Regions from separate parts of the Nocardia otitidiscaviarum genome, predicted to be linked through region 1. Evidence: riboswitches for the same ligand, from Rfam matches in the RefSeq annotation. Region 1 holds a riboswitch; the other holds the start of a gene.
The links. Region 1 has a riboswitch for magnesium ahead of FOH10_RS14270 (MgtC/SapB family protein). Riboswitches for the same ligand answer to the same signal wherever they lie in the genome.
Positions count from the first base shown of each region.

Region 2: another riboswitch for magnesium. It lies ahead of FOH10_RS00990 (hypothetical protein); the one in region 1 lies ahead of FOH10_RS14270 (MgtC/SapB family protein).

Region 1 is NZ_CP041695.1:3,222,643-3,238,113, forward strand. Features, by position in the region: gene FOH10_RS14215 (aminotransferase class V-fold PLP-dependent enzyme) at 1-488, shown strand, start outside; gene FOH10_RS14220 (heavy-metal-associated domain-containing protein) at 485-1,747, shown strand; gene FOH10_RS14225 (type III PLP-dependent enzyme domain-containing protein) at 1,744-3,192, shown strand; gene FOH10_RS14230 (pyridoxal-phosphate dependent enzyme) at 3,192-4,523, shown strand; gene FOH10_RS14235 (DUF6777 domain-containing protein) at 4,547-5,710, opposite strand; gene FOH10_RS14240 (alpha/beta hydrolase) at 5,766-6,920, opposite strand; gene FOH10_RS14245 (Na+/H+ antiporter) at 7,196-9,064, shown strand; gene FOH10_RS14250 (TetR/AcrR family transcriptional regulator) at 9,144-9,770, shown strand; gene FOH10_RS14255 (YybH family protein) at 9,812-10,219, shown strand; gene FOH10_RS14260 (excalibur calcium-binding domain-containing protein) at 10,456-10,884, shown strand; gene FOH10_RS14265 (SRPBCC family protein) at 10,898-11,254, opposite strand; M-box (ykoK) riboswitch at 11,343-11,511, shown strand; gene FOH10_RS14270 (MgtC/SapB family protein) at 11,655-12,359, shown strand; gene FOH10_RS14275 (DHA2 family efflux MFS transporter permease subunit) at 12,346-13,881, opposite strand; gene FOH10_RS14280 (cold-shock protein) at 14,263-14,664, shown strand; gene FOH10_RS14285 (ATP-dependent DNA ligase) at 14,788-15,471, shown strand, end outside.
Region 2 is NZ_CP041695.1:271,554-287,024, reverse strand. Features, by position in the region: gene FOH10_RS01020 (crotonase/enoyl-CoA hydratase family protein) at 1-696, shown strand, start outside; gene FOH10_RS01015 (hypothetical protein) at 1,220-2,458, shown strand; gene FOH10_RS01010 (hypothetical protein) at 2,697-3,002, opposite strand; gene FOH10_RS01005 (pyridoxamine 5'-phosphate oxidase family protein) at 3,062-3,751, opposite strand; gene pdxR (MocR-like pyridoxine biosynthesis transcription factor PdxR) at 3,833-5,242, shown strand; gene FOH10_RS00995 (DUF2630 family protein) at 5,300-5,545, shown strand; M-box (ykoK) riboswitch at 5,624-5,800, shown strand; gene FOH10_RS00990 (hypothetical protein) at 6,064-6,282, shown strand; gene mgtA (magnesium-translocating P-type ATPase) at 6,340-9,048, shown strand; gene FOH10_RS00980 (carboxylesterase/lipase family protein) at 9,128-10,639, shown strand; gene FOH10_RS00975 (Fpg/Nei family DNA glycosylase) at 10,966-11,832, opposite strand; gene FOH10_RS00970 (MBL fold metallo-hydrolase) at 11,887-12,531, opposite strand; gene FOH10_RS36025 (AAA family ATPase) at 12,953-15,471, opposite strand, start outside.

The DNA.
Region 1 (15,471 bases):
TTCCGCCGTCCCTCGGCGACGCCGAACCGCGCGGTGACACCGTGCTGCGTACGGGGGCGATGCCGCGGCTACTGGAGGGCGGCACCCACAATATTCCGGGCATCCTCGCGCTCGGCGCGGCTCTGGACGTGCTCGAGGGGTTCGGGCTCGACGCCATCGCCGCCCACAACCGGGCGCTCACCCAGCGCCTGATCGCGGGCCTGCGCACCATTCCCGATCTGGAGTTCCTTCCCGGCCCCGCCCACGCCCCGTGCGAAACCGGTTACGGCACAGTGTCGTTCACACTGCCCGGCATCTCCGCCACCGATCTGGGATTCGTGTTGAGCGAGTACGGTTTCCTGGTCCGCACCGGCGCGCACTGCGTCCCCGCCGACACCGTCGGGCGGGACGAGGATTCGGTACGCGTCAGCGCGCACGTCTACACCACCGTCGATGACATCGACCGCTTCACCGAGTGCGTCGCCACCATAGCCACGGAGGTCCGATGACGATGAACGGGCACGACCCCCGCTACGACCGCCGCGCGGCATCCCGCGTGCTGGCGACACTGGCCCGCCCCGGACTGTTCGCGACGGCCGAGTTGCCGCCGCGGCTGCGGCTCGAATACACCTGCGCGCCGATGCGTTCCGAGCCCGGCTCGCATCTGACGCTGTCACAGCGACTGTATCTGGGGCGGTTCATGAAGCCGTGCCGTCCCGATCAGGTCACCTCGGCGACGCATCGCATCGCGTGGACCGACAGCGACGGAATCCCCAACACCGGGCACTACCACTCCGGGGGACTGGGGCCGATCGTGCCCATCGCCATGCGCGAGACCGTGCTGACGCTGTGGCATGCCCTGGCCGCCGACGAGGCTCTGGCGCAGCGGATCTCGCGGCTGTCGGAGCGGGACCGGGCGGTGCTCGACGGCACCACCACCGATCACGACCCCATCGACATCTTCCGGGTAGGCATCGAAGCCACCGGGCGGGCGCTGGCGCAGCATGCGCTGCTGGCACGGTGGACGCCCTACCGGACCCCCGTGGAGTTCGCGGTCGGCATGCGCGATTCCGGCATCTACGGGGCGGTCGCGACGCGGTGGTACTGGGAGCAGCAGGCGTCGACCTATCGGCGCGGCATGATCGCGGTGACGCTGGCCGCGCAACCCGACGGCACCGTGCGCTACTCCGCCGACACGGTGGCCACGCTGCGCGCCATGAAGGACGCCACCATCGCCGACGCCCACCGGATCATGCGCCGCGCCACCGCGGTCGAGGGGTTGAGCGTCGCGGCCGCCATCGAGAAGTACCACGACGAACTCGACCTCATCTCACGCCAGTACGCGCTGCTGCCGCCCGGCACCCGTCCGGCCTGCCTGGCCGCCATGCCGCATCAGATCGAGGGCGAGCACTACAGCATCCTGCCGACGGTCGTGGACCGGTTCACGGAACTGTTCTGCGCCATCGTCTCGCGGCTCACCATCGCGGAGACGACCGCGGCCGCCGAGACCGGCGATGCGGAACTGTCCGCCGAGGACCGCGTGTTCTGGGTGCCGGACATGAACTGCCAGCATTGCGTGCGCACCATCACCGGCACGCTGGAGTCGATGGATATCACCGTGCACGACATCGACCTGGCGTCCAAGCGGGTGCTCGCCGACTTCCGCAGCCCGCGCAATCGACACCGGGCCTTCGAGGCCCTGCGCGACAGCGGCTACAACCCCACCGTCGAAACACCGGCACCGGCCACGACGGAAACGGCCGTATGACGGTTTCCACACCGCCGACCCTGCCGCCGAAGATCCATCCGCTGGTCCGCGCGTTCATCGACGCGCCCGGGGCGGTGGCCGACGCGTTGGCGCGGTTCGGTTCGCCCGCGCATCTGGTGTTCCCGCAGGTGTTCGCCGAGAACCTCGGGCACTTCCGGGACGTGCTCGACGAGCATGGAACCGGGTATCGAATCTGCTACGCGCACAAGGTGAATCAGTCACGGGCGTTCGTCCGCACCGCCGAACGGGCGGGCATCGGCATCGACGTCGCCTCGGCGGCCGAGCTGGCGAGCGCGGTGGACGCCGGCTTCGCGACGGATCGCATCGAGGTGACCGGGCCGAAGGGGGAAGCATTCCTGCGTGCTCTGGCGGGCACCGGGGTGACGGTCAACGCCGATAATCTGTGGGAGGTGCGGCGGCTGGCGGAGCTGGCGGATGCGCCGGTGCCGCTGCTGCTGCGCATGTCCGGCTTCCCGGCGACGCCGGTCAGCCGGTTCGGGGTGCCGCTGTGGCAGGCCGAGGAGGCGCTCGCGCTGCTGGCGGCGCATCGGGACCGGATCGCGTTCCGCGGCTTCGCCTTTCATATCGACTCCGGGGAACCCGCCGAACGGGTGCGGGCGGTGGAGGCCTGCCTCGCACTCACCGAACGCGCCTACGCATGCGGCCTCGTGCCGACGGTGCTGAATATCGGCGGCGGCTTCCGGCAGGTGTTCACCTCCGACGCCGACGCCTTCGACCGCTATGTGGTGGCGCTGCGAGCCGGTCTGCTCGGCCGTGGTGAGGCGTTGACCTGGGGCGGCAACACCTTCGGCTTCCATCTCGACGGCGGTGCCGTGCACGGGACGCCGGTGTTCCACAAATACGCCAATACCGTGCCCGCGACCCGGATGCTCACCGATCTGCTCGGCGCGGAACTCGAACAGCACGGTGGACGCGCGATGGCGCGACTGGCGGCGGAGAATCTGCTCGACATCTGGCTGGAGCCGGGCAAGGCGCTGGTCGATCATGCCGGAATCACCGCGGCCCGGGTGGAGTTCGTCAAGGATGTGGCCGCGGACACGACCCTGGTGAATCTCGATGTCAGCCGGGACACCGTCACACCCGCCGATCAGGAGGTGATGGTGGATCCGGTGCTGCTGCCCGGCGGCGACGTGCCGGACACCGACCACGGCGACGCACCGGCCGGGGTGTTCCTGGCCGGACGGCTGTGCCTGGAGCGCGATCTCATCACCAATCACAAGGTGTGGCTGCCGCGGCGGCCGCGGCCGGGCGATGTGATCGTCTTCCCCAATACCGGGGCCTATCACATGGATCTCTCGTCGGCGAACGCGTCCATGCATCCGAGGCCGCCGAAACTCGCTGTCGCACAGCGGGGTGACGGCTTCCGGGTGTGCCGGGACGAGGAGTACGAGCCCGTGGCGATTGTCGGATCGAGGGAGGCGTGATGCGCTACGACCACATCACCGAACTCATCGGCGATACGCCGCTGCTGCGGCTCGACCCCGCCGTACACGGGCTCGAGCATGTCGAGTTGTACGCGAAACTCGAATCCTGCAATCCGTTCGGGTCGGTGAAGGACCGGGTGGCGTGGGGCATGATCCGCGACGAACTCGACGAGATCGTGGCGCGCGGACAGAGTCTCATCGAGGCGTCCAGCGGCAATACCGCCAAGGCGCTGCGGATTATCGGGGCCGTGCACGGGGTGGGGCTGCGGGCGGTCACCAATCGGATCAAGGTCGACGAGGTGCGGGAGCTGCTGCGGCTGTTCGGCACCGAGATCGAGGAGCTACCCGGACTGTCGGAGTGCCCCGATCCGACCGCACCCAATGACGTGTACTCGGTGATCGAGGCGACGATGGCGAAAGCCCCTGGCGCGTACCATCATCCGTCGCAGTACACGAATGAGAAGAATATCGAGGCGCACTATCAGGGCACCGGGCGCGAGATCCACGACGACCTCACCCGGGACGGCATCACGAGGGTGGACTATCTGATCGGCGGGCTCGGCACCACCGGCTCCACCCGGGGCGCGGCCAGCTATCTACGCAAACACAATCCGGAACTGCGCACCATCGCGGTGGTCTCCGAACGCGGCGATTTCATCCCCGGTATCCGCTCCGAGACCGAGATGTGGGATGTGGGCCTGTTCCAGCCCGAATTCTACGCCCGCATCGTGCCCGTCGACTCCGCCCGCGCCATCACCGGAACCCTCGCTCTGGCCACCGGATACGGCGTCCTGGCCGGACCCACCAGCGGTGCCGCCTACACGGCGGCCCTGGACGCACTGCGCGACTCCCCCGACGACTCGCGTCCCACCGTGGCCGTCTTCATCGTCTGCGACCGCCTCGAACCGTACCTGTCCTACATCCGCAAACGCCGCCCCGACCTGTTCGGCGCACCCGCCCGCCACCGCACCCCGCCCAGCCCGGAGGAACTGGCCGCCACCCCCACCCTCACCCCCGACGAACTGGAAGAACTGGACAGCACCGCCCGCCCCACCCTGGTCGACACCCGCGGCGCCATGGCCTACCGCATCGCCCACGTCCCCGGCGCCATCAATATCCGCGACGACCAACTCGACGACATGCTCACCCACACCGTCCCCTTCCCCCGCTCCCGCCCCCTGGTCTTCCTATGCCCCATCGGCGAGGTCTCCCGCCACTACGCCGCCCTCGCCCGCCGCGCGGGCTACGACGCGGCCAGTCTGGGCGGCGGTGTCACCGCGTGGCGTGACAGCGGCAAGCCGATGGAATCGGCACCGAGACTCGATGTGTGATCACTCTCCGTCACCCGAATCGGCTACTGGGGTGTCAGGGTCATCCGCGTGGCACCGGTGGGGGGACTGGTCGTCGTTCCGTCGAATCTGAGCTTGGTACGGCCGTTCCATTGGATTTCGGTGATCGGACCGGTCGCACTCCAGGGGTAGGTGTCGCCACCCACCGATGAGGTGCAGTCCATGGTGGCCGTCTGTCCCGGTAGACCGCCGAGGTAGCAGTTCCAGCCGATGTGGTCGCTCGTATCCGGCGTGTAGTACCGGAACCCGTCACCCTCACGAGTCAGCGTTCCCTCGACACCGCTGTGCTCGGAAGCCAGGATCCACACCCCGGACACATCCACCTCCCGACTGGGTTCTGCGGTGGGAGGTGGGATCGGAGCGGCGGAAGTAATGGTCGAGTTCGGCAGGACGGATGGTTCCGGTTCGTTGCCGACGACGTCCCGGTCGCCTGTCGTGCCGCAGGGACGCTGGAAAGTGCTGTCGGTGGTGAAGTCGAACAGGACCAATACGGTCAGCGCCTCGTCCGCGGGCCGGACCTCGAAGACCCGGCCCGGATCGAATCCCGCCCATTCGTCGCCGGTGAAGCCCACTTGCCGATCGGCCACCACCTGTGGCCGCGTCAGCGGCGTCCCGCTGATACCGCGCAGCCGCGGGACGCCGAAAACATCCACCAGCACAACGGTTCCCGACTCCAGAACAGCCTGTTGCGACACGGCGCGCCCCGCCCGCAGCAGATGGTTGGTCACCCGCACGTCCACGCGAAGGACCACCGGTGTCAGCTCCGCCAGGTAGGTCCCCAGGGTGTCGACGGACAATCGCTCGCCGTCGCGCCAACGCAGTCGGTCGTCGGAGTTCAGCGCCTCCACCGCCGCTTCCGCCGCCGTACGATCGGCGTCGAAGTGCGCTATCGTGGCCGCGCGTCCGCCTACGGGTTCGTTCGGCACGCCTCCATAGAACCCGGGTTCCCTGCCTTGGAAGCTCCTGCCCGACGTAGGACCGCCGGGGGTGGTATTCGGCATCGCCACGGCGGCGGTACCGGCCGGTGGTCGGGGAATGAACGGATCGTCGCCGACCGTATCGCCGCCGTGGCGATAGATCTCGGTCAGGCCGGATCCCGGCGAGATCGGAACCTGCTGCGCCGCGCGGAAATCAACTCCGGCGGTCGTCAACACGAATGCGGTGACCACGACGACGGCGAGAACTCCCAGGCCGATGAGGAGCGGCGCGACGGACCGGCCCCGGTCACCGTCGCGCCGTGCCGGTGTGTGAGCTGTCGACCTCCTCCGGTGGTGGCTCCGTCGCACCGGGCGGCCACTGCTCCTCGATCACGGCCAGTGCGACGCCGACCGCTGGATCCTCTGCGGCGAAGGCCCATTCCACCGAGACGATCAGCGCCTCGCGGCCGGTCTCGCCGAAGGCGGCGCAGATTTCCACCAGCGCGGCCAGTTCCAGTCGCGGGTTGCCGCCGCCGTGGTGCATGCGCTGTCGAATGTAGAGCGGCATGCTCATCACATACTGCTGCCGGGCCGTGGGATCGGTCAGGTCGGCGATCTGTGCCAGCGCGGAGGCGATGCGCCGGACAGCCTCTTTGGGCAGCTTCTTCTCGACGGGCCGCTGGATTCGCTGGGTGCGGAGTTCACTGGCGATGGCCCGGTCGAGCCGATCCACGCGCGCGGCCTCCGGTGATTCGGGTGCAACGTGATCGTCACGTTGCACCTCGTGCAGCAGACGTGTTTTCACGATCCGGTACACCAGATCATCTGCCGAGGTCGGCCGGATGATGGTCGAATGATCTCCGGGCAGCACACCGCCCGCGGGGAACACCGAGTTCGCCGACTGCGGGAGCACGATCGGATCGGCCAGTCCGGCATACGCCTCCACCGGAATCGGCACGCTGTGCATGGTCGCATCGGTGGCATGGACGACGCGCTCGAGCATCATTCGCTGCGTCTGGATGATCTTCTCGTTGAGCGGCCGCAGTTCACGCTCCTGTGGATTCCGCTGCCAGCGCCTGCGCAGCGGCAGCAGATACTCCGAACCCGAGTTGGGCGTCGCGAACATCAACAGGCGGCGCACGCGGCGCAGTGCCGAACCGCGACCCGCGGTCAGCTCCTGTATCAGATAGCGCTGCACGATCAGACCGCCCTGACTGTGCGCGGCGAACACCACCGGCTCCTCAGGAGCCAACCGTTCGGCGAGTTCGGTGCCCAAGAACGCCGCGACCGTATCCAGATCGGGCAGCGTTCTCCGCGGCGCCAACTCGACGATTTTGCTGGGGTAATCGACACGCACGACACGGATGCGCCCGGCGAGATCGGCATCGCGCTCGATGAGCTCGCACAACGGATCCCACGCACCGCTGTCGGACAGGATGCCGTGTACCACAACGAGAGCCACCTGTGTGGGCACCGTGTTCACCCCTGATTCCGAACTCGAACCTGATCGAGCATCCGCAATCCTACGAGCCCGCGTGCCGCCGCGACCACGGAACGCGCGACCCGCCACGATGCCGGGCGAATTCACGGACACCACCACGGACGACCGGTGCGGGTTGAGCCGGCTGGTCGGCCATCGTCCTGTGGGGCGAACGCCTGATGTGGGAAGTGCTGACGCGCCGGGACGGCGGGGACGCGCTACTCGGGTGGGGGCGACGCGGCTGGCAGGATGTTCGCGTGGAGTTGGCGTTCGGACTGGTCGGGTTGATTGCGGTGGCGGTGGCGCTGGCCGCGTTCGCGCGGCGGATCGGGGTGGCCGAGCCGCTGGTGTTGACGGTGGCCGGGGTGGTGGCGTCGTATCTGCCGTTCATTCCCGAGGTGGGGTTGGATCCGGAGCTGGTGTTGCTCGGGTTGCTGCCGCCGCTGCTGTACACGACCGCGATCAGCACCTCGCTCCTCGACTTTCGGCCCAAGAAGGTGTCGATCACGCTGCTGTCGGTCGGGTTGGTGCTGTTCACGACCTTCGCGGTGGCGGCGGTGGTGATGGCGCTGCTGCCGGTGCCGTTCGCGGCGGCGGTGGCCATCGGAGCGGTGGTGGCGCCGCCGGACGCGGTCGCGGCCATCGCCATCGCACGGCGGGTGGGGATGCCGCGGCGCATCGTCACCCTGCTCGAGGGCGAATCGCTGTTCAACGACGCCACGGCCCTGGTGACGCTGCGCACCGCCATCGCGGCCATGGCGGGGGCGGTGAGCCTGTGGGAGGCGGGGGCCGACTTCCTGCTGGCCGCGGTCGGGGGTGCGGTGATCGGCCTGGTCGCGGCGGCGGTGCTGGCCTTTCTGCGGCGGCGCATCACCGATCCGGTGCTCGACACCAGTCTGTCGCTGCTGGCGCCCTTCGCGGCGTACCTGCCCGCCGAGGCGGTGCATTCCTCCGGGGTGATCGCCGTGGTGACCTGCGGCCTGATACTCGGACACGGTGCGCCGGTGTGGCAGAGCGCGGCCTCGCGGATCGCCGAGCGCACCAACTGGCGCACCATCCAGTTCATTCTGGAGAGCGGGGTGTTCCTGCTGATCGGATTGCAGGTACGCCATATCGTGGAGGACGCCTGGAAAAGCGGGCTCGCACACGACACCCTGCTCATCGCATGCGCCGGGGTACTGGCGACGGTGATCCTCGCCCGGCCGGTCTGGGTCTTCCCGGCCACCTACGTCGCCTGGTGGATGGAGGGCAGACGGCGCGGCAAACCCAAGCCGCAGCCGACCGGCGCGGCCGTGGTGTCGTGGGCGGGAATGCGCGGCGTGGTGACACTGGCCGCCGCCATGCTGTTGCCCGCCGACACCCCGGAACTGGCGACACTGCGCCTGCTCGCGCTGGTGGTGGTGGGTGGAACGCTGCTGCTGCAAGGGGTTTCGCTGCCCTGGGTGGTGCGCGCGCTGCGACTGCGCGGACCCAGCCGCGCCGAGGACCGACTCCAGGAGGCGGCGCTGCTGCAACAGGCCACCTCGGCCGGGCTCACGGCCCTCGACGCGCACGTCACCGACGCCACACCGGCGCAGATCGTCGAGGGGCTGCGCGGGCAGGCCGCCCAGCGGGCCCAGGCCGCGTGGGAACTGTTGGGCCGCTCCGAATCCGACCGCATCACCCCCGGCGGGGAGTATCGGCGGCTGCGGCTGGCCATGCTGGCCGCCGAACGCGACGTGGTGCTGCGAGTGCGCGATACCGGCACCCTCGATCACGAGGTGCTCCAGCATGTGATGGCACTGCTGGATATGGAGGAGTCCACGCTGGCCCGCGTCACCGAGGCCGAGGACGACGGTCCGGACACCATGGTGGCCGGGGTGGGCGGCGGCGACTGCGAGCACCTGCGCGACGCCCCGGAGACCGCCCGGCCCGACACTCCCGACAGCTGTGCCGAATGCGTCGCCGAGGGACTGGTGTGGGTGCATCTGCGCATGTGCCTGGCCTGCGGGCATATCGCCTGCTGCGAGTCCTCGCCGGGCAATCACGCCACCAGGCATTTCGACGCCACCGGGCATCCGGTGATCCGCAGCGTGGAACCGGGTGAGAGCTGGCGCTGGTGCTACGTGGACGAACTGCTCGGGTAGCGGTGCGCTGAGCGGGGACGACCGTGCCCGCGCACCGGGCGGACGCGGCCCGTCCCGGCCGGGCACTACGCTGTTCCCGGTGCAGACAGGTCAGCAGCCCTCCGACGCCGAGCCCCGCCTCTGGGGTGGCACGACCCTCACCGAACGCCGTGAGGCGCGCCGCGCCGCGCTCCTGGACGCCGCACTCGATCTGATCGGCGAATCCGGGGCGGGCGCGGTGACCATGCGCGCCGTATGCCGCAAGGCCAATCTCACCGACCGCTATTTCTACGAATCCTTCAGCAGCCGAGACGAACTGCTCGACGTGCTCTACCGCCAGATCGCCGACGAATTCCTCGAGCCCATGACCGCCTACGCGGTGGCCGACGATCCGGCCCGCGACCGAGCGCTGTCGGAGGTGCTGGTGGACAAGGTGCTCCAGGATCCGCGCAAGTCCCGGCTGTTCCTGGTAGAGCCGTATTCGAGTACCGGGCTGGGCGCGACCACCATCTCGGTCATGCCCGCCTTCACCCGGCTCATCCAGGACCATCTGTTCAGCCATATCGAGGATCCGGTGCGCCGTCGGCTGGCCGCGGTGACCATGGCCAGCGGCAATGCGGGCATGTTCTCGGCGTGGTTGAACGGCACGCTGCGCGCCAGCCGCGAGCAGATCGTCGACCATCTGGTGGCGACCATCGGCGCCTACCGGCACATGTACCGCGACTAGATCCGGCCCGAACGGCGCGTCGAGGGCGTAGCGTCGCGGACATGGATCGCGCGGCAGTGCAGCAGTGGCTCGAGGGCTACGAATCGGCTTGGCGCACACCGGGAACCGCGGCCGTGGGCGAATTGTTCGCGGACGCGGCCGAGTACTACGTGTCCCCGTGGGCGGCGCCGATCACCGGCCGCGCGGCGATCGCCGCCTTCTGGGAGGCGGGGCGGGACGGACCCGACGAACCCTTCACCATGACCGCCGAGCTGATCGCGGTGGACGGCGACACCGCCGTGGCACGCGTCGGCGTCGAGTACCTGCGCGACACCCCGGCCTCGTGGCGCGACCTGTGGGTCCTGCGCTTCGACCACACCGGTCGGTGTGTTCGCTTCGAAGAATGGCCCTTCGCCCCGGATCAGCCGGACGGGCAAGATCATTCGGCACCCCCCTCGACGCCGAAATGATCATGACCAATTGTGCGAATTCGGGCATTTCGGACCCAACCCGATACCGCTGGTAGCGCGTGTTTCCCCCGCGCCACGCCCACAACCGCTATGACCTCGCGCGCCAATCCCACCCCCGCCCATTGTGCCCACCCTCATTTCCTGGAAGCGTCTCGGATCACGCGACCAGGAGGCGAGACTCCGCCGCCTCCTAGTCGCGCCCAAACTTTTCTCCCGCACGTCCAGGGATCCCCGCCTTGACCACACGGCTTCTCGTGCTGCCCGCCGCCCTCATCACCGCCCTGCTGTCGGGCTGCGGCTCCAGCACCGCACCGGATACGACACCCGCTGCGACACAATCGACTACGACAGTCGCACAATCGACCGCAACCCCAACGAGCGCGACAACCACGCCGTCCACTACGGCCGCCGCACCGCCGCCCCCGACCGCAGACACCACTACGGCGACCCCAGCTCCACCACCACCGGCCCCCGCGCCCGACATTCCCACCGTGCGCGCCCCGGCCGTCCCCACACCCGATGCTCCCACGCCCGAGACTCCCTCGGCCTACTACCGCAGCTGCGCCGAAGCCAGAGCGGCCGGTGCCGCCCCGCTGCACCGCGGCGATCCCGGATACCGCTCCGGCCTCGACCGCGACGGTGACGGTGTCGCCTGCGAGAAGTGATGCTCGCTGACGGCTACTGGCCGTAGGAGTAGCGGAGGTCGGCGAACAGCAGCCGGTTGAGCCGCTGCCGCAGATGCCCGGCCTTGCTGGCGTCGGGAGCCGGCGCCGCAGTGAGCACCGTGAACCTGAGCAAGGTCGCGCCGCCGACCGCGGTCAGCGCGAACTCGATCCGGGCGTCCGGCCTGCTCGGCCACAGCGAGGACCAGACGAGGCGATGCGGTTTCTCCGCGTCGAGGATCCGCGGCTCGACCTCGTCCGCCAGCAACGCCAGCCACGGTCGCGCCCCCGGCTGGCGGGGCCGGGCGAGCGAATCCCAGACGACCACCGGGGGCGCGGGAAGCGTCTTCGCGCGTGAGCCGATCTCGATCACCCGGGCAGCCTAGTTCGTCGTTGCCCGGTGTTGCGCCGCGCACATCCGGTGGCGAAACCGGGATGCCGGGTGTTAACTCGCTGGGGCGAGGTGCCGTCGTTCGCTGAGGCTCCTTCGCGGATACAGGCTGGCGATCGTAAACGTCGAGAGACGCCACCGATCAGGACAGGTCTCCCCGAATCAAGGGGTGATCCCGACCAGCTCCCGTCGGACGGGTTACGCCGCGAAGTGCCAAAGGTCTTACGAGGAAGGAGGTGGTGAGTGTGCCTGGTGGACGTGATCGATATCGGAGTCGATATCAGGTGGCCACACAGTGTTTCGGTGCCCCACGCGCGCTCGTTCGGAGGATTCCGCCCTCCCGGTAGCGCGCGGTGCGCCGACCTTTTCTCGGGAGTGCGTCATGACCATGGTGGAAATGCTCATTCGGCTGTCGGCCGGGGTGGGCCTGGGTGCGGTGATCGGGTTCGAGCGGCAGTATCGGGCGCGGATGGCCGGACTGCGGACCAACGCGCTGGTCGCCGCGGGCGCGACGCTGTTCGTGCTGCTGTCCGCACACGGCTTCAGCGGCGGTACCGCCGACCCGACCCGCGTTGCGGCACAGATCGTTTCGGGTATCGGATTCCTCGGCGCGGGCGTCATCCTGCGCGACGGGTTCACCGTGCGCGGCCTCAACACCGCCGCCACACTGTGGTGTTCGGCCGCGATCGGCGCGCTGGCCGGTGCGGGGATGCTGCCCACGGCGCTGGCGGGCACGGTCGTGGTGGTCGTGGTCAATACCGCGCTGCGGGCCGCGGGTCGCCGGGTGGACCGGCGTCCGGAGGCAGGCGACGAACAGCACACCCGGTACGCGTTCGTCGCCTGCACCGATGACGCGCACGAGGCGCACACCCGCGCGTTGCTGGTGCAGTCGTTGACCCGCACCGATTTTCAGCTGGTGTCGGTCGCCAGTTCCGATATCGGCTCCGGCAAGGTGGAGGTGCGCGCCGAGCTGGTCTCCGATCGCCGCGACGACCGGCAGATGGAGTCCGCGGTCAGCCGTCTGAGCCTGGAACCGCATGTGACCAGCGTCGGCTGGCGCACCCTGGACCAGCTCAGTGCGCCATGATCGGCGCGTCCGCGGCATCCGGCGCGGCGGGTTTGCGTCGCGGTAGGAACGATGCCGGGATCAGCGTGCACAGCAGCAGCACCAGCGCCACCACGAAGGTGTGCCCGAAGGAATCCGCGGCCTGCTCCAGACCGGTCGCGATCGCCTCCGGTGGTAGTCGCAGCTGCTCGGCGACCTTCGGATCGGTGGTGGCGGCGATGGCGGGACCGGCGAGTTCCTGCCCCTTCAGCAGATTCGTGAGCACCACCGAGATGGTCGCGGTACCGATGGAACCGGCCGTCTGATTGATGATGTTCATCAGCGTCGAACCGCGCGCCACCTGCGCGTGGCTCAGGGTCTGAATGGCGGCCGTCATGGTCGGCATCATGGTGCAGCCCATACCCAGACCGGTGACGAACAGCGCCGCGAGCAGCAGCGGGTACGGGGTGTCGGCGGTGACCTGGGTGAGGTAGGCCATCCCGAGCGAGATGACCGCGATACCGGTCAGCACGATCTTGCCGGGGCCGATCTTGTCGACCAGTCGCCCCGCGATCGGCATGGTCACCATCGCACCCAGGCCCTGCGGTGCGATGAGCAGACCCGCCATGAGCGTCGACTCCCCGCGCACCTGTTGCAGATAGGCGGGCAGCAGCAGGCTCGACCCGAAGAACGCCATGGCGAACAGGGTCATGGTGAGTACGGCGTAGCGCAGCGACTTGTTCTGGAACAGATGCAGGTCGATGAGCGGATACCGGGCACGCAGCGCGTGGAAGACGAACCCCGCCACCAGGACCAGGCCGATGACGCCCGGAATCAGCACCTTCGCCGACGCCACCGTGCCCGCCTCCGGAATGGAGGACACGCCGTAGAGGAACAGCGCCAGACCGGGCGAGGCCAGCAGCATGCCGACCCAGTCGAAGCTCTGCGACGGCTCGGGACTGTCGGACGGGAAGACGATCCACGCCAGGATCAGCCCGACGATGCCGATCGGCACATTGATGAGGAAGATCCAGTGCCAGCTGAAATCGTCGATCAGCCAGCCGCCGAGGATGGGCCCGCAGATGGGGCCCAGCAGCATGGGCACGCCGAGGACGGCCATGACCCTGCCGATCCGCTGCGGTCCGGCGGCGTGGGTCATGATCGTCATACCCAGCGGCATGAGCATGCCGCCACCGAGACCCTGCAGGACGCGGAAGGCGATGAGCGATTCGATGCTCCACGCGGTGGAGCACAGCACCGAACCGAGGACGAACAGCACCAGCGCCGTCATGTAGAGCCGTTTGGTGCCGAACCGGTCGGCGGCCCACCCGGTGAGCGGGATGACGGTGGCCAGCGCGAGGGTGTAGCCGGTCATCGTCCACGCGGCGATGGCGTAGCTGGTGTCGAACTCGACCTGGAATTTCGGGATGGCGACGGTCACGACGGTGACGTCGAGAATCGACATGACCGCGCCCAGCACGACCACGCCCGCGATCTTCAGGACCCGGGCATCGAGGGTGTCGGCGGCGGAACCGGCCGACGAATTATCCGGAGGTGATGTCACCGCTTCAGCCTGCCAGGTCGCGGGCCGGAGAACCAGCAGCGACTTCGGTGGTGTCGGCGATCCGGCGGCGCATCGCGGTATGCGATATCGCCACGGGTGGGAAGGTCTATCCCGAGGCATCGAGACGACGCCGGACCCGCCCCGATACGCAATCCGCTCGCGCACAGCGCAACCGGCCTCCGTCGCCCGCACCGCTACTCGAAACCCACTGCGCCCCAATCGGACTGAGAGCCTCTCGGGCAGTCGCCACCCGGCGCGCGAAATGCGCGGCGGCAGCACCGTTCAGCCGTGCGCGGCAATCGAAAATTAATCCCTTTCATCCGACATCGCGCAGTTCGCGGGTTACAGTGACCCGCAGAGGGACGCGGCGACGAGGAGCAGGTGTTGGTGTCCATCGGGAAATTGGTGTCGTTCGACAGTTCACGGGGGTTCGGATTCATTCGGCCCGAAGACGGTGGCCCGGACGTTTTCGTCCATGTCAACGACATCGGCCTGGACGAGGACGAGCTGCGCCAGGGGCGGGTGTTCGAATTCGATGTGACCGAAGGTGACCGGGGGCCGAAGGCGATCAACCTGGCGCTGGTCGGGGGGACGGGGCCGGTGCGGCACAAGAACAAGGAACGCGGCGAGCGGACGGCCGGACAGCTCAGCGCCGAGGAGCACCGGCGGCTCATCACCGAACTGCTGCTCGACGCCAGCCCGGCCCTGACCGCCGGGGAGATACTGACCATCCGCGAGCGCCTCACCGCCTTCGCCGATCAGCACGGGTGGATCGACGGCTGAGGGTATGCCGGTCTCGAAAAACTGACCGGTACGGCCTTACGATCTTGGGGAGCCGCCGTATCCGACCGATGAGTTTCGATCGGGCGCGGCGTCTACCTGGGTAGGTAACCCCGAGGAGGTCGCGTGGATCTGCCCGTCATGCCGCCGGTCAAACCGATGCTGGCGAAATCGGTGTCCGCCATTCCGGAGGAGCCCGGACTGCTGTTCGAGCCCAAATGGGACGGTTTCCGCTGCATCGTCTTCCGCGACGGACCCGAGATCGAACTCGGCTCCCGCAACGACCGTCCGCTCACCCGGTACTTCCCCGAACTGGTGGAACTGCTGGCCGCCGCACTGCCCGAGAAATGCGTGGTCGACGGCGAGATCGTGGTGGTCACCGAACACGGCCTGGATTTCGACACCCTGCAGCAGCGGCTGCATCCGGCGGCGTCGCGGGTGAACAAGCTGGCGGTGGAGACCCCGGCCAGTTTCGTGGGCTTCGACCTGCTGGCGCTCGGGGACCGAGATCTCACCGAGGAACCGTTCGAACAGCGGCGGCGACTGCTGGAGACGGTGCTCGACGGCGGCTTCTCCCGCACCCACCTCACCCCCATCAGCGACGATCCGCAGCAGGCGCGCGACTGGTTCACCCGGTTCGAGGGCGCGGGCTTCGACGGGGTCATGGTCAAGGCCAAGGATCTGCCGTACCTGCAGGACAAGCGGGTCATGCTGAAGGTCAAGCACGAACGCACCGCCGACTGCGTGATCGCCGGATTCCGCTGGCACAAGGACGGCGAAGGCGTCGGCTCACTGCTGCTGGGCCTGTTC
Region 2 (15,471 bases), 3.0 Mb from region 1:
AATGCCGTGGACGGACCCACGGCCGCGGCGCTGGCCGACGCCTTCCGGGAATTCGACGCCGACCCGACCGCCGCCGTGGCGGTGCTGTGGGGCGAGGGCGGCACCTTCTGCGCCGGGGCGGACCTGAAGGCGCTCGGCACCGAACGGTCCAATCGCGCGGCCGAGGACGGCGACGGACCCATGGGTCCGACCCGCATGCGGCTGTCCAAACCCGTCATCGCCGCCGTCTCCGGCTACGCCGTGGCGGGCGGGCTCGAACTCGCGCTCTGGTGTGATCTGCGAATCGCCGAGCAGGACAGCACTTTCGGCGTGTTCTGCCGCCGCTGGGGCGTACCCCTCATCGACGGCGGCACGATTCGCCTGCCGCGCATCATCGGCACCGGCCGCGCCATGGACCTCATCCTCACCGGCCGGGCCGTCGGCGCGGCGGAGGCCCTGCAGATCGGCCTGGTCACCCAGGTCGTCCCGCCCGGCGAATCCCGCCGCGCCGCAGAGGAACTCGCCGCCCAACTCGCCACCCTCCCGCAAACCTGCCTGCGCTCGGACCGCATGTCGGTGCTGGAACAGGACGGCCTCGACGAGACCGCCGCCCTCCGCAACGAGTTTCGCCACGGCATGACCGCCCTCGCCGACGGCGCGCTCGACGGAGCCCAGCGCTTCGCCGCGGGCGCGGGCCGCGGCGGCAGCCCGGCCTGACCCGACCGCGCCGCGCCCGCCCGGCCACAACCGATCGACGGCGTCCAGACCAGGCAAACCGACTCGGACGCGCCGGGCGAGTGCGTGACCGCGGGGCGAACCGCCCACCCACCGAAGCCATTCACGGCAAAACACACCAGCACCGCACCCGGCGTACACCGATCCACCGCGACCGCCCCGCCGATCGATGCGACCACCGCACGAGCCGGAGGCGCGAACGTCGCGCGAACCGGCGTAACCGCTGCACAACCAGCGCGCGAACCAGCGCGCGAACCAGCGCGCGAACCAGCGCGCGAACCAGCGTAACCACCGCACCAACCGGTGCGGCCACCGTGAACCGGCGCGCGAACTATGTGGCCGCCGCACAAATCGTTGCGGCTATCGCACCGACAGGCGCCGTAGTCGGGCGAGTCGGATGCGCCGACGTCAGGTGGGCCGATGCGATCTGGGTTCGGCGGCACCGATCGGCTCGGCCGGAATCGAGGCTCGCCGGTTGTCGGTACCGGTCGGTACGCTGCCTGCGATGAACCGGCTGACCGTGGTGGACGAGATGTTCCTGCGGGCGCATCGGGGTATGGGTACGCCGATCGCGCTGCAGGGGATTTGGCGTACCGCCGACCGGGTGGGGTCGGAGTTGCTGCGGGATGTGCACGAGGCGTTGCGGACGGGGCCGCTGGGGCGGCGGGTGGTGCGATCGCGGATTCCGGGGGCACGGCCGCGCTGGCAAGTGACCGGTTGGGCGCATCCGCTGGTGCTGGCCGGGGAGCCGCTGGCCGCGCACACCCTGCTGGAGTGGGCCGACGGTCAGGGTGCGGACCTCGATCCGGAATTCGGTCCGGGCTGGCGGCTCTCGGCCGCACCGATCGACGACGGCGGATCCGTTGTCGCCCTGACGTGTTCACACGCCCTGGCCGACGGCCGCGCTCTCACCCTGGCCGTGGACAACGCGCTGGCGGGCACACCGCTGGCGACACCCGCGGCCCCCCACTCGGATTGGGCGGACGCCCGCCGCCAATGGTCCGTCGTGCTGGGCGGCACCGCCCGCGCACTGCGCCGCGGCATCCCCCGCCGACCACCGTCTCCCCCGGCGCGAGAAATACCGTCCGGCCACCCGGACGCCGCCCCGCGCAGCGCCGTACTCCAGATACCGGCCCGCGACTGGAACCGCGTTGCCGTCGCCCACGGCGGCACCGCCAACAGTCTCTTCGTGCACGCGGTGGCGAATATGCTGTGGTCCACGGGCTTTCCCGAGCCCGAGATCGCCGTCAGCCTCCCGGTGGACACCCGCGACGAACCCCGGGTGGACAACGACCTCGCCATGACCGAGATCGCCGTGCGCCGCACCGACACCCCGGCCACCATCCGCCACCGCGCCCGCGCCGCCTACGAACACCGCATGACCAGCCCGGGCGGTATGCCCGAGGAACTACTCCAGGTGCTCCCGGACCGCTGGGCGCACGCGCTGGCCCGCGGCGCGGGCGAGCGAGACATCCTGTGCTCCAATATCGGAACCCTCCCGGACTCGCTGCTCACCCTCGGCCCACACCAGTGCACAGGCGTGGCGGCCCGCGCCATCCATCCGGGCCTGCGCGCCGACACCTTCCCACGCACCCGCCTCTCCACCTACTTCACCCGCATCGCCGACACCTACACCCTCGGACTGGTCGGCCTCGACCCCCAACACATCCCCACCGCCGCGGACCTACGCGACCTCGCCAGCACCACTCTCGGCCGACTCGGCCTCACCGCCACACCCTGGTAGCCGCCCGACCCCGCTCAGCTCGGTCGCATTGGGCTCCGGCTGATCACCTCAGCTTCTCACCACAGCACCTGCCAGCCCTGTGACCACGCCCGCACCACCGTGCGCGGCTCAGCCTCGCCACCACGTCCACGGCCGCGCTCGACCGAGCCGACGAGGCCGCACCCGGTGCGCCGGGCCGATTGCGCCGCAACGGGTTCCAGCGCCCCGGCACGGGCGCGGCAGACCGCGCGCCGTGCTCTCAGCCCACCTCGTTGATGTAGAGCGAGTACAGGTATTCGCCGAACTGCGCGACCGTCCGGATGTCGGGCGGGGTGGTGAGGTAGTAGCGACGCTCGTACTCCGCGACATCGGCCGCGGTGAGCGGCCGGGTACCCAGATCGAGGGTGAGGTCGTAGGCGGCGCGCAGGGCCTCCAGGCTGAACGGCTCCTTTCCGGAGCCGATTCGGGCCGCGGCCAGTGCGGCGGCGGACTCGGCCTCCCGCCGCGCTATGAAATCCAGCAGGCGCGTCGGCCCGCCCTCGGCGTCATCGCTATCGGGATCCATGGGGACCTCCCGGCACTAGATCGAATCACCTTCAGTGTGACCGTGATTCGATCTTTCGGCTACCCCGCCACCGGCGACCCCGCGATCCGGGCCAGCACATGGTCGGGTACCGGCACTCCCGGCTCCAGGTCGTCGGCCGGTACGGGGGCGTCCCACAGCTGCCGCAGCGGCAGCACTCCGGCCCACACCCCACCGGCGGCGACATCCTCCGGTTCGTCGATCGGCCCGCCCTCACGCACCTTCACCGACGCCTCGGTGAGGTCGAGCGCCAGCACCAGCGTGCCCGCGAGCTCCTTCTTGGTCGGCTGCCGCACCGCGGGCCAGGCGCCGGGCGTGACATTGTCGACGACGATCCGCATGGCCCGCAGCTGCTCATCCGGATCGGTGACCGTGGTCGGCCGACCGTGGATCACGGCCGACCGGAAGTTGATGGACAGGTGCATCGCGGCACGCGCGTACACGATGCCGTCCACATGGGTGACCGATACCGACACCCCACCGGTACTCGCGGCGCGCAGATTGCCCGATCCGGTGGAGCCGTGCAGGTAGAGCGTGTCCCCGTCGCGCCCGTAGATGGTGGGCACCACCAGCGGCGCGCCGTCGATCACCACGCCGAGATGGCAGAGGAACCCGGCGTCCAGCACGGCGTCCAGGACCGCTCGGTCACTCCGGGCGCGGTGCCGGTAGCGCGTCGGAGTGCTGCGCGGCGTGGGCGACAAGGGGGTCCGATTCGACGCTGTCTGACTCATATGACCAGCATGGCCGCGCCAATGGACCAGTAGAATATCCATTTCTGGATGATTTCGACAGACCACTTTTGAGGCGGACCCTTGACGGCGACCACATCCGAGAACGCGGCACACCGCCCGACCCCCGCCGACGACCTCCCGATCACGCTCGACCGCGCGGCATCGACGCCGCTGTCGGCACAGATCGCGGACCGACTGCGCGACGCCGCCGCCACCGGGCTCCTGCACCGCGGCGACCGCCTGCCCTCCTCGCGGGCACTGGCGCTGCGCCTCGGCGTGAGCCGCACCGTGGTCACCGCCGCCTACGACCAACTGCACGCCGAAGGCTGGCTCGGCGGGCGACACGGATCCGGCACCTACCTGACCGCCGCCCCACGACTGGCCCCGGAGTGGTCGCCGGCCGCCTCCGATGCGGACGAGGCGACGGATCTGGCCGATCTGGCCCCCGGTGCACCGTGCGTGGAGGCCATCGACCGCGCGGCGTGGCGACGGGCCTGGCGGGCGGCCGCCGTCCCGATGCCCCTGGTCCGCCGCAACCGCGCCGGTGACCCCGGCTACCGCGCGGCGGTGGCCGAACACCTGCTGCGGCATCGGGGATTGGGCGCGTCCGGCGGCAGTGCGGTACTGGCCACATCGGGCACCAGCGCCGCGGTGAGCGAGCTGGCGGCCGCGGTGCTGCCCCCGGGCGCGGCGGTGGCCATCGAGGATCCGGGCTACCGCCGGGCCGCGGGCGCGTTCCGGGCGGCCGGAATCGAGTTGGTGCCGATTCCGGTCGACGACCACGGCCTGCGGGTGGACCTGCTGCCGGACGGCGTGAGCGCCGTGTATTGCACTCCCGCGCACCAGTTTCCGCTGGGCGCACGGATGCCCGCCGAGCGGCGGGTGCGGCTCGTCGAATTCGCCCGCCGCACCGGCGCTCTGATCATCGAGGACGACTACGACGGCGAATTGCGTTACGACACCGCGCCCTTGCCGCTGCTGGCCTCCCTCGCCCCCGATGTGGTGGTGCATCTCGGCACCACCAGCAAGATCCTCACCCCGGCCCTGGGCATCGGCTGGCTCGTCGCCGCGCCCGCCGTCGCCGACGCGGTGCTCGCCCATCGCGAACACACCGGCACCGGTCCGGCCGCGGCCGGGCAGCTGGTGCTGGCCGAACTGGCCGCACACGGTGATCTCGCCCGGCATCTGCGCCGACTCCGCCGCGAAATGCAGACGCGGCGCGCCATGGTGGTGGCGGAACTGCGCCGACACGGCCTCGGGGTGATCGGCGACGCCGCCGGATCACACGTGGTGGTGCCGTTGGCCTCGGCCACCGCCGAGGCGGCCGCGGTGGCGGCGGCGGAGCGGCGCGGCGTGCACCTCGGCCGCCTCGACACCCATTACGTCGGGCCGCGACGGCTGTTCGGCGTGGCGCTCGGTTACGCCGCCCTGCCGCGCGCGGATTTGGCGGCGGCACTGCGGACCGCCGGGGAGTGCCTGGCCGCGCCGTAGCATGGACGCGTGACCCGGGCCCGGGTCGCGCTGCAACCGTCGCGGAGTGGAGGCTTCATGACCGATCAGGACATTCTCGCGCGTATCAAGACACTGGTGGATCGCGAGCACGAGCTGCGGTCCAAGACCACCGGCGGTGAGCTGGACCCGGAGAGCGAGCGCGCCCAACTGGCCGAGCTCGAGGTGCAGCTGGACCAGTGCTGGGATCTGCTGCGGCAGCGCCGGGCCCGGCTCGATCAGGGGCGCGATCCCGATTCGGCCCAGCCGAATTCCGCCCAGCAGGTGGAAGGCTATCTCCAGTAGGTTTTTCGGCCCCCGATCGGGGGCCGATTTTTTCGGGATTTGACTTATCCGAATTCGTGCGACACCATTGTCGACGTTCATGCACCTCGATAGGTGAGGCTCCTACGCGAACACAGGCCACTGATCTGACGACGTCGAGAGACGCCCAAGGTTAGGACAGGTCTTCCCGGATTAAGGGATGTACCCGAAGTGGCTTCCCGGCTCGATGCCGAGACACGTCGCGTAGTGCCGAAACTCTGACGAGAGGGGTGCTCACCAGGGAAACGTCCCTGGCCCGCTCCCTGCTGTGCTTTCGATTCGGCGTCCCCGCACGCCTCGGCCGCAAGGAGGTGAGATCCGCAGGATGACACCCGGTGGAAGTCCGTATCCGTCTCGATCACTCTGCATTGTCTCGCCCGGTCGCGGCATTCCTTCGTACTGACCGTTCGGCGAATTCAGCGCATTCTCAGGCAATTGTCATGTCCTCGACAATTGTCCATCCCAGCGTGCGCGAATTCGGTTGAAAAGATTTCGAAGCGATGAATCGCGGCCCCGTCACCGAGGAGTTCGCCATGACCTTCATCGCACGTCGTACCCCAGCCACCCTGACCACCGCCCTGCTCGGCGGCTGCCGCCGCGGCGCGCACCGCCTGTGGACACGCCGGAATCTCACCCCGCAGGAGCGGGCCAACCTGCTGGCGGGCTACACGCCACCGGCGGTGGTCAGCGCCTCGCTGGGCTGCCACCCGAAGCGGTAGGCGGCCACGCACCGACACCCCACAGTCCCGATGCGGCTACCGCGCGAGGAGTACCTCATGACCATGTCCACTCCGCTGTCCCTCCAGCAGCCGGAACCACCCACCCACCGCCCGTCCCGCCGGGAACGCCGGGCCGCCGAGCTGGAGGACCGCACCCGCGCGGTCGGCGCGAAGCTGGTCGGCATCAGTGCCCGACCGGCGAAACAGGTGCTGCACGACCTGGATTCGGTGCGCGCCGGCCTCGACCACGCCGACGCCGATCAGCGGCTGGCGCAGTACGGCCCGAACAAGATCGCCCACGAATACGTTCCGCACTGGCTGGTGCAGCTGGTGCGGGCGTTCGGGAACCCGTTCATCCTGGTGCTGGCGGGCCTGGCCGTCGTGCTCTACCTGACCGGCGACGCCGAGGGCGTCATCACCATCGGCATCATGATCACGATCAGCACGCTGATCCGGTTCTGGCAGGAGTTCCGTTCCAATCGGGCCGCCGAAGCGCTGGCCCGGCTGGTCACCACCACCGCGGCGGTGGTGCGGCGCGATGCGGGCGCACCGCGCGGCCGAGCCCGGGAAATCCCCATGGCCGAGGTGGTGCCCGGCGATATCGTGCAGCTGGCCGCCGGTGACCTGGTGCCCGCCGATGTGCGGCTCCTCGCGGCCAAGGACCTCATGGTCGCCCAGGCCGCCCTGACCGGTGAATCGCTGCCGGTGGAGAAGGCCGACACCACCACCGGCGACACCCGGCGGCACACCCGCCCCGACCCCGCCGATGCCGACAACCTGGTGCTGATGGGCACCTCCGTCACCTCCGGAACCGGTACGGGGGTGGTGGTCGCGACCGGTTCGGACACCTACTTCGGCTCCATGGCCGACATCATGGTCGGCGCGCATCCGGAGACCGCGTTCGACACCGGAGTGAAGCGGGTCGCCTATCTGCTCATCCGGTTCATGCTGGTCATGGTGCCCGTGGTGTTCGTCGTCAACGGCTGGAATCAGGGCGATTGGACCTCGGCGTTCCTGTTCGCGGTGGCCGTGGCGGTGGGCCTCACACCGGAGATGCTGCCGGTGGTGGTGACCGCCAATCTGGCCAAGGGCGCGGTCGCCATGAGCAAGCGCAAGGTCGTGGTCAAGCGGCTGAGCGCGATTCAGAATCTTGGCGGCATGGATGTGCTGTGCACCGACAAGACCGGCACCCTCACCGAGGACCGGGTCGTGCTAGACCGATACCTGGACATGCACGGGCGGCCGAGCGACGAGGTGCTGCGGTTGGCGTATCTGAACAGCCACTTCCAGACCGGATTGCGCAATCTGCTGGACCGCGCCGTCATCGACCGGATGGACGAGGCCGAGGAGGTCGTCGTCGACAGCCGCTATCGGCTCGCGGACGAGATCCCCTTCGATTTCGTGCGCCGCCGGATGTCGGTGGTGCTCAGCGACCGGTTGGGCGGCCTCGCGGAGAACCAGCTCGTCTGCAAGGGCGCGGTGGAGGAGGTCGTCGCGTTGTGCCGGTTCGCACGCGACGGCGACCGCGAGATCGCCATGTCCCCCGAGCTGCGCGAACGCGTGATCGACGTGGCCGAGCGGACCAATCGCGAGGGCCTGCGGGTGGTGGCCGTCGCCACCCGGGCGGTGCCGATTCGCGACCGCTACACGGCGACCGACGAGACCGAATTGACGCTGGTCGGCTTCCTCGCCTTCCTCGATCCGCCCAAGCAGGACGGGGCCGCGGCGCTGAAAGCCCTGGCGGACAACGGCGTCGAGGTGAAGGTGATCACCGGCGACAGCGAACTGGTGGCGGCGCGGGTGTGCGCGGGCGTCGGCCTCGCGGTGGGCGAACCGGTCACCGGCGCCCGACTGGAGCTGACCGATGACGCGGATCTGCCCGAATTGGTGGAACGCACCACACTTTTCGCCAAGATCGACCCGGCGCAGAAGGCGCGCATCGTGCGCACCCTGCACGCGCGCGGCCACACCGTCGGCTTCCTCGGCGACGGCATCAACGACGCGGCGGCGCTGCGTGAGGCCGATGTGGGCATCTCGGTGGACACCGCGGTCGATATCGCCAGGGAATCCGCGGACATCATCCTGCTGGAGAAGGACCTCATGGTGCTCGAACGCGGCGTTATCGAGGGCCGCCGCACCTTCGGAAACACCATGAAGTACATCAAGATGACCGCGTCGTCGAATTTCGGCAATGTGTTCTCGGTGCTGGTGGCCTCGGCGTTCCTGCCCTTCCAACCCATGCTGGCGGTGCACCTGCTGGTGCAGAACCTGCTCTACGACATCTCACAACTCAGCATTCCGTGGGATCGCATGGACGAGGAGTATCTGCGCAAGCCGCAGCAGTGGAACGCCCGGGATCTCGGCCGGTTCATGCTGTGCATCGGCCCGACCAGCTCGATCTTCGATATGAGCACCTTCGCGCTGATGTGGTTCGTGTTCCAGGCCAACAGTCCCGAACACCAAACGCTGTTCCAATCCGGCTGGTTCATCGAGGGGTTGCTCTCCCAGACCCTCATCGTGCATATGATCCGCACCCGGAAGATCCCGTTCCTCCAATCCCGGGCGGCCCTGCCGGTGCTGCTGACCACGGGCACGATCATGGCCGTCGGCATCTGGCTGCCCTTCTCGCCGCTGGCGGACGTCCTCCGGATGCAGGCCCTGCCGCTGGCGTATTTCCCCTGGCTGGTGCTGACGCTGCTGAGTTACTGCCTGGTGGCGCAGCTGGCGAAGACGCTGTACATCCGGAAGTTCGGCAGTTGGCTGTGATCGGTTCGGTCCGGCCACGTATTGGCAACAAGTCAGTAGGGTCTAGCGGGCGGGTGGGTCGCGCCTATACCGTTTTCCAATGGTGGCAACGATCGATATCACTACTGCCGACGGCGTCGTCCGCGGTTCCCGGGGCCGCCGCGTGGCGCGCTGGCGGTCCATCCCCTATGCGGCGCCGCCGGTGGGAGAGCTGCGATTCCGGGCGCCGCAGCCGGTGCGGCCCTGGGCCGGGGTGCGCGACGCCCGGGAATTCGGCCTCGCCGCGATGCAGCATCGCAGCGGCGCTCGCATCGGGCCGCGACAGCAGCAGCCGACCGGCGAGGACTGTCTGACGCTCAATATCACCGCGCCGGTACGGCATTCGGCCACGCCGCGCCCGGTCATGGTGTTCATCCACGGCGGTGGGTACATGATCGGCACCTCGGCGCTGGGACTGTACTCCGGGGCGCGGCTGGCCGTGCGCGGTGATGTGATCGTGGTGTCGCTGAACTACCGGCTGGGCGGATTCGGCTATGTGGACTTCAGCGAATATTCCACGCCCGAGCGGCGATTCGATTCGAACCTGGGGCTGCGCGACCAGGTGGCGGCGTTGGAGTGGGTGCGGCGCAATATCGCGGCCTTCGGCGGCGATCCGGACAATGTCACGATCTTCGGCGAATCCGCCGGGGCGCACGCCGTGTTGAGCCTGTTCGCGACCCCGGCGGCGGAGGGTCTGTTCCATCGGGGTATCTCGCAGAGCCCGCCCGCGGCGTGGGCGGCCAGTCCGGACGACGCCAAACTTTTCGCCCGCCGCTGCGTGGAGGGTCTCGGGGCCGGTCCGGAGGAGGCATCGCGTGCGCTGATCTCGGCCGGTGCCAATGACATTCGCCGCGCGGTGGACCGGGCCGTCGCCACGGTGCTGCGGGAGCAGCCGGGACTGTTCCCGGCCGTGCCCATGGTGGACGGCGACTTCCTGCCGCGTTCCCCGCTGGACGCGCTCACCGAGGGCAGCGCGCACCGGCTGCCGCTCATCATCGGCAGCAATCGCGATGAGGGGACGCTGTTCGCGCGGCTGTCCGATACGCTGCCGACCACGCCGGAACGCATTCGCAAGGTGCTCGCGCATTCCAGCGCCGAGGCCGCGGCCCAGGTGGTCGCCGCCTATCCGGGCTTCCCGGACCCGAAGGTCGCGGTGCGCATGGGTGGGGATTTCGTGCTCTGGCGGTCCACGGTGACGGCCATGGAGGGACACAGCCGCTACGCGCCCACCTACGGCTACCGCTTCGATTTCGCCCCGCGCGCACTGCATCTCGCCGGATTCGGAGCCACCCACGCCTTCGACCTGATCCCGGTGTTCGGGGCCAGCGACACCCCGTTCGGACGCGCGCTCACGGTGGCGGGCGGCCAGCGCGGCATGCGCTCGGTGACCCGGCAGTTCCAGGACAACTGGCTGTCCTTCGCCCGTGACGGCGCACCCCTGCCGTCCTGGCCGCAGTACACCGAGGACCGGCGCACGACCATGATCATCGACTACCCGCCGCGACTGGAGGACGATCCCGACCGCGCCAAACGCCTCGCCTGGCAGGGAATTACGGTACCGACACTGATCTGAACCGACCCGAGCGCGGCGGGACCACCGGGCCCGTGGGCACCTTCGACCGGGCCCGTAACCGCGACCGCCGCCTGTGCTCGGCCACCAAATCCAACGGCAAGCCGTCATGGGTGCCGAGCCGACCCGGCTGAGCCCAGCCCACGCGAGGTCGCGGATGGCCGCGCCGAGAGCGATGGCGGCGGCGAGCACCGACCGGCGCATACGGCCAGCCGAAGCGGTGCGCCAGCGGCGCATTCGCGGCGGACACACCTCCCCACGACAGTCGGCAGCAGGCCCACCGGCGTATGCGCGCCCGACACGCCACCGTGGCTCGCGGGGCCGCCGCCCTACTTCAGCAGGCGCGACATGCGGCGGTCGGCGAGGATCTTGCCGCCGGTCTGGCAGGTGGGGCAGTACTGGAAGGACTTGTCCGCGAAGGACACCTCGCGGACGGTGTCGCCGCAGACCGGGCACGGCATGCCGGTGCGGCCGTGCACCCGCATGCCGGAGCGCTTCTCGCCCTTGAGCCGCGCGGCGTCCTGACCCACGGACCGCTCGACCGCGTCGCGCAGTTCCGCGCGCATGGCCGCATACAGCCGGGACAGCTGCTCCGCGTCCAGAGTTCCGGCATTCGCGAACGGCGACAGCCGCGCGGTGTGCAGGATCTCGTCGGAGTACGCATTGCCGATACCGGCGATGACGGTCTGATCGGTGAGCGCGTTCTTCACCCGCTGCGAGGTGCCGTGCAGCAGTTCGGCGAATTCGGGCTCGCTCACCGCCAGCGCGTCCGGACCGAGGCGGGCGATACTGGGCACCGCGAGCGGATCGGCGGTCAGCCAGACCGCGAGCCGCTTCTTGGTGCCCGCCTCGGTGAGGTCGAAGGCCGGGGTCGCGCCCTCCGGGGTGAACAGGTGCACGCGCAGGGCGAGCGGCCCCTTCCCCGGTTTGGGCGGGGCGGCGCCGGGCTCGTCGAGCCAGCGCAGCCAGCCCGCCCGCGACAGGTGCGTGATCAGCCACAGCCCGTCACAGTCGATGCCGAGGTGCTTACCCCAGTGCCCCACCCCCGTCACGTCACGCCCGGACAGCGCGGTCACCGGCGGATCGAAGGTTTTGAGCACGCTCAGCGCCGCCACATCGACCCGACCCACGACCGCGCCCACCGCATGCTCGGCGAGGAATTGCTCCAGCGCCACGATTTCGGGTAACTCGGGCACACCCGAAGCCTACCGGCACCCACCGACATGGCGCCCGATGTGAACACGCCCTGGTCAGACAAGCGAGCGGCCCGCCAGCAACCCCTCGCGCGCCTCGCCGACCAACTCCGCCCACGGCCGCTCCCCTAGTTCGGTCACGCCGGACTCGCCCAGGAAGGCGCTGGAGACCACCACGTCCGGAGTCAGTTCGGCCAGCACATCCAGGCTGGCGACCAGCGTGTCCTTATCGCTGAAGCCCTCCAGGTAACCGGCCCACCAGCGGCCGTCCTCGCCCCGGATGATGGTGTCGCCGGTGAACAGGTAGCGCTTACCCGCGATGGTGGCCAGGTAGTTGGTGCTGCCCACGGTGTGGCCGGGGGTGGGGATGACCTCCAAACCCTCGAACGCGGTGTGCCGCGTCGTGAACGGATCGTCCACGGTGGTGGCGGTGACCAGGTCCGCCTCCGACTCGTGCAGGTGCAGTCGGGTACCGAACCGCTCCTTCAGCGTGGCCAGGGTGGAGGTGATCTCGTCCTGGTGGCTGAGGTACTGGTCGGCGACCCCGCCGAGTTCGGCCATGCGGTCGAACTCGCTCTCGATGCTGGTGTTGTAGAACAGCACGTTGCCCTCCGGGCGGGTCCACAGGTAGGCGCGGGTGGTCAGGCCCGGCGCCGGGTTCTGGGTTTCGGTGACCCACAGGTCGGTGGCGATGCGCTCCATGATTCGCTCCTTCGGTCCGGGCCGTTCGGCGGCCGCTCGGTGCTTTCACCCGGAAGGCGCGAGACCGAATCCAGCGCCGCGAGATTCGGCAATTCCCGCGCGACACGGACCGCGAAACAATGTCCGGCACGAAATGTCAGCGGTGCGGGCATAAATGTCATGGTTGTCCAGACGTTTGCCCCCATAGGGTTTCGCGCTGTCGGCCAATTGCGAACGCCCCCTTTTGTAGGGCCGACAGTGTGGAAGCTCCGCCCGGGTGGCCCACCCCGCTCGGACGGGGCTTCCAAACATCGGGTGGCCGGACCGCGCGGCTAGTCGGTACCCAGCGGCCGGTCGGTGCCCCAGCGACTAGTCGGTGCCCAGCGGCTAATCGGTACCCGACGCCCGGTCGGTGCCCCCAGCGACTAGTCGGTGCCAGCGGCTAATCGGTACCCGGCGGCCGGTCGGTGCCCAGCGGCCGATCAGTGCCCAGCGTCCGGTCGGTACCCCAGCGGATCTCGCGCTGCGGCTGATAGCGGCAGACCAGGCCGAGGGATACGCAGGCGCGCAGATGTTCGGCCAGCTCCGGATGCGCGTGGTCCAGGCGGCGCAGGGCGTCGCGGACGCGGGCGGAGACGGTTTTGCGGGCGCGTTCGGCATCATCGCCGAGGCGGCGGGTGCGACCGCCCAGTCCGGCCGCGCGGCGGAGTTCGTCCAACAGGGCGGCGCGCTCGGTATCCAGTTCGGCGGCGCGGTCGTCGTCGGAGCGGGCTGTGGCGCGGTCGATTTCGTCGTCGAGCCGCTCGAGTCGGCGGCGGAACTCGGCCTTGGCGCGCTCGTCGAGCACGGTGTCGGCGCCCAGTCCGCGGGCGGCCGACGCGGTGGCCGCGGCGGTGCCGGTACCGGTGAGCAGTTCCATCGACGAGATGTCGTGCCCCGGATTCGCGATGAGCGTGTGCAGATCCCGCAGCCCCTTGATATCGGGCAGGTGCGCCGTCTGTCCCGCGAACCGCAGCGTCCAGACCCCGTCGGCGAGCCGGAAGACATTGGTGGCCGGTTCGATCGCGGTATGCGCGCGCAGCACGGCGGCCCGCGTCGGCGCCGTGCCCAGCCGCCGCAATTCTCGCTCCGCCGCCTCCCGCCACGGCACCGACCGCATGCGACGCGCCGCCGCCGCAGCCGCCTCCAACTCGACCGCGGCACTGTCGCGATCGCCCGCCGCCGCGTCGAGCCGCCCCAGCCAGTAGGCGTACGGCCCGTACACCGCGCCGCCCCCAGCGGTCACCGCCCACAGCTCCCGCAGCGGAGACAGCCACTCCCGCACCGACTTCCGCAACTCCGCGTCCTCGAGCGCCACCGCCGCCTCCGCCAGCGCGATCAGCGCCCCGGCATGGAAGTGCCGCGGGTACGTCTCCAGCAGTACCCGCACCTCATCCACCCCGCGCCGCACCGCATCCACCACCCCAGCCTCGTCCTGCCCCCACCACGGATCACCAGCCCCGGGAGACGCGGTGTCGGCCCCGGGAGACGTGATGTCGCCCCCGGACCCAGCGGCGACCCCGAAAGAGGCCGTGTCAGTCCCGGATGCAACACCGGCCCCGAGACACGCCGAGTCAGCTTCGAACGCAGCAGCGGCATCGCGAGACATGCCGTCGGCCCCAAACGTGGGGACATCCGAGGGAGACGCCGTGTCAGCCTCGGACACAGCACCGGCCCGGAAAGACGCCGAATCAGCCTCGAACGCAGCGGCGGCCCCGGACGACGCCGAGCCCGCCCCGGACCCAGCGGCCGCCCCGGACAACGCCGAGCCCACCCCGGACCCAGCAGCCGCCAGGCGGCGCGCCGCGGCGAGTAGGAGCGGTGCGACGGCGTAGGCGCTGGGCAGCTGCCGATAGCGGGCGGTGAGGCGGGCGATAGCCGGCTCGTCGGCGGCGGTCAGCGCCAGTGCCCAGCGCTGTTCGAGCCACAGTGGCAGGCGGTCGACCTCACCGCTGCGCTCGCCGAGGGCGTACGCGTCGTCGATGGCCGCCGCGGCGGCGTGGCTGCCGGTGACGGTGGCCAGTGCGCCCGCGCGGGAGCGGGCGATGAAGTGGGGGCGGGGCAGGCGGGTGCGGTCGGCGTAGGCGGTGAGAGCGGCCTGTTCGGAGTGCGCGCGTGGATCACCGAGTTCCAGCAGGGCCGCGATGCGCAGCACATACCCCTGAATCCGCAGGTCCTCATCGCCCACGCAGTCGGCGACGGTATGGATCTCCGCCGCGAGCGCCAGCCGTTCGGCGGCCGTCCCCGGCCGCCAGACGGCATCGTGTCGTGCCAGCAGGCTCGCCCCGATCGTATGGGCATCCCCGCAGGCCCGCGCCAGCCGCAGCGCCCGCGCGCTCATCTCCTCCGTGACCGCCTCACCCCGACGCGCCCGCCGCGACCACCCCGTATGCACCCGCACCCGCGCCGCCGCCGCCAACACCCGCACCGCCAGCGGATCCCCCTCCGCCCGCTCCCGCACCAGCCTCCGATGCGCCTCGTCGATGAGCTCGACCTCCCGTGCGGCCGCCCCCTCCGGATCCGTCATCCCGAGCCCCTGCAACCCGAGCACGGCCCGCGCGAACAACTCCGCCGCCACCCTCGGCACCGAATTCACCGCATCGGTAACCGAATTCATTGCACCGGGCACCGACTCCACTCCATCGGGAGTGGGCTCCATGTCACCGGGACACCCCTCCACCCGTACATTTGCCGACTCGCCCGCGCCGGGACACGACTCCATCACTCCTTTTGCCGACTCACCCCCGCCGGGACACGGCTCCACCCCAGCGGACACCGACTGCGGCCGCATGTCGGCAGTTGTCTCTCGTCTGTCACCCGCGGGTGCCAGCCCACCGTCAGCCGGAGCATCGTCCGCTCGGTCCGCGCCGGTACGCGCTCCACCTCCACCGCTCCTGCACACACGCGCGCCGTACCCGAGCT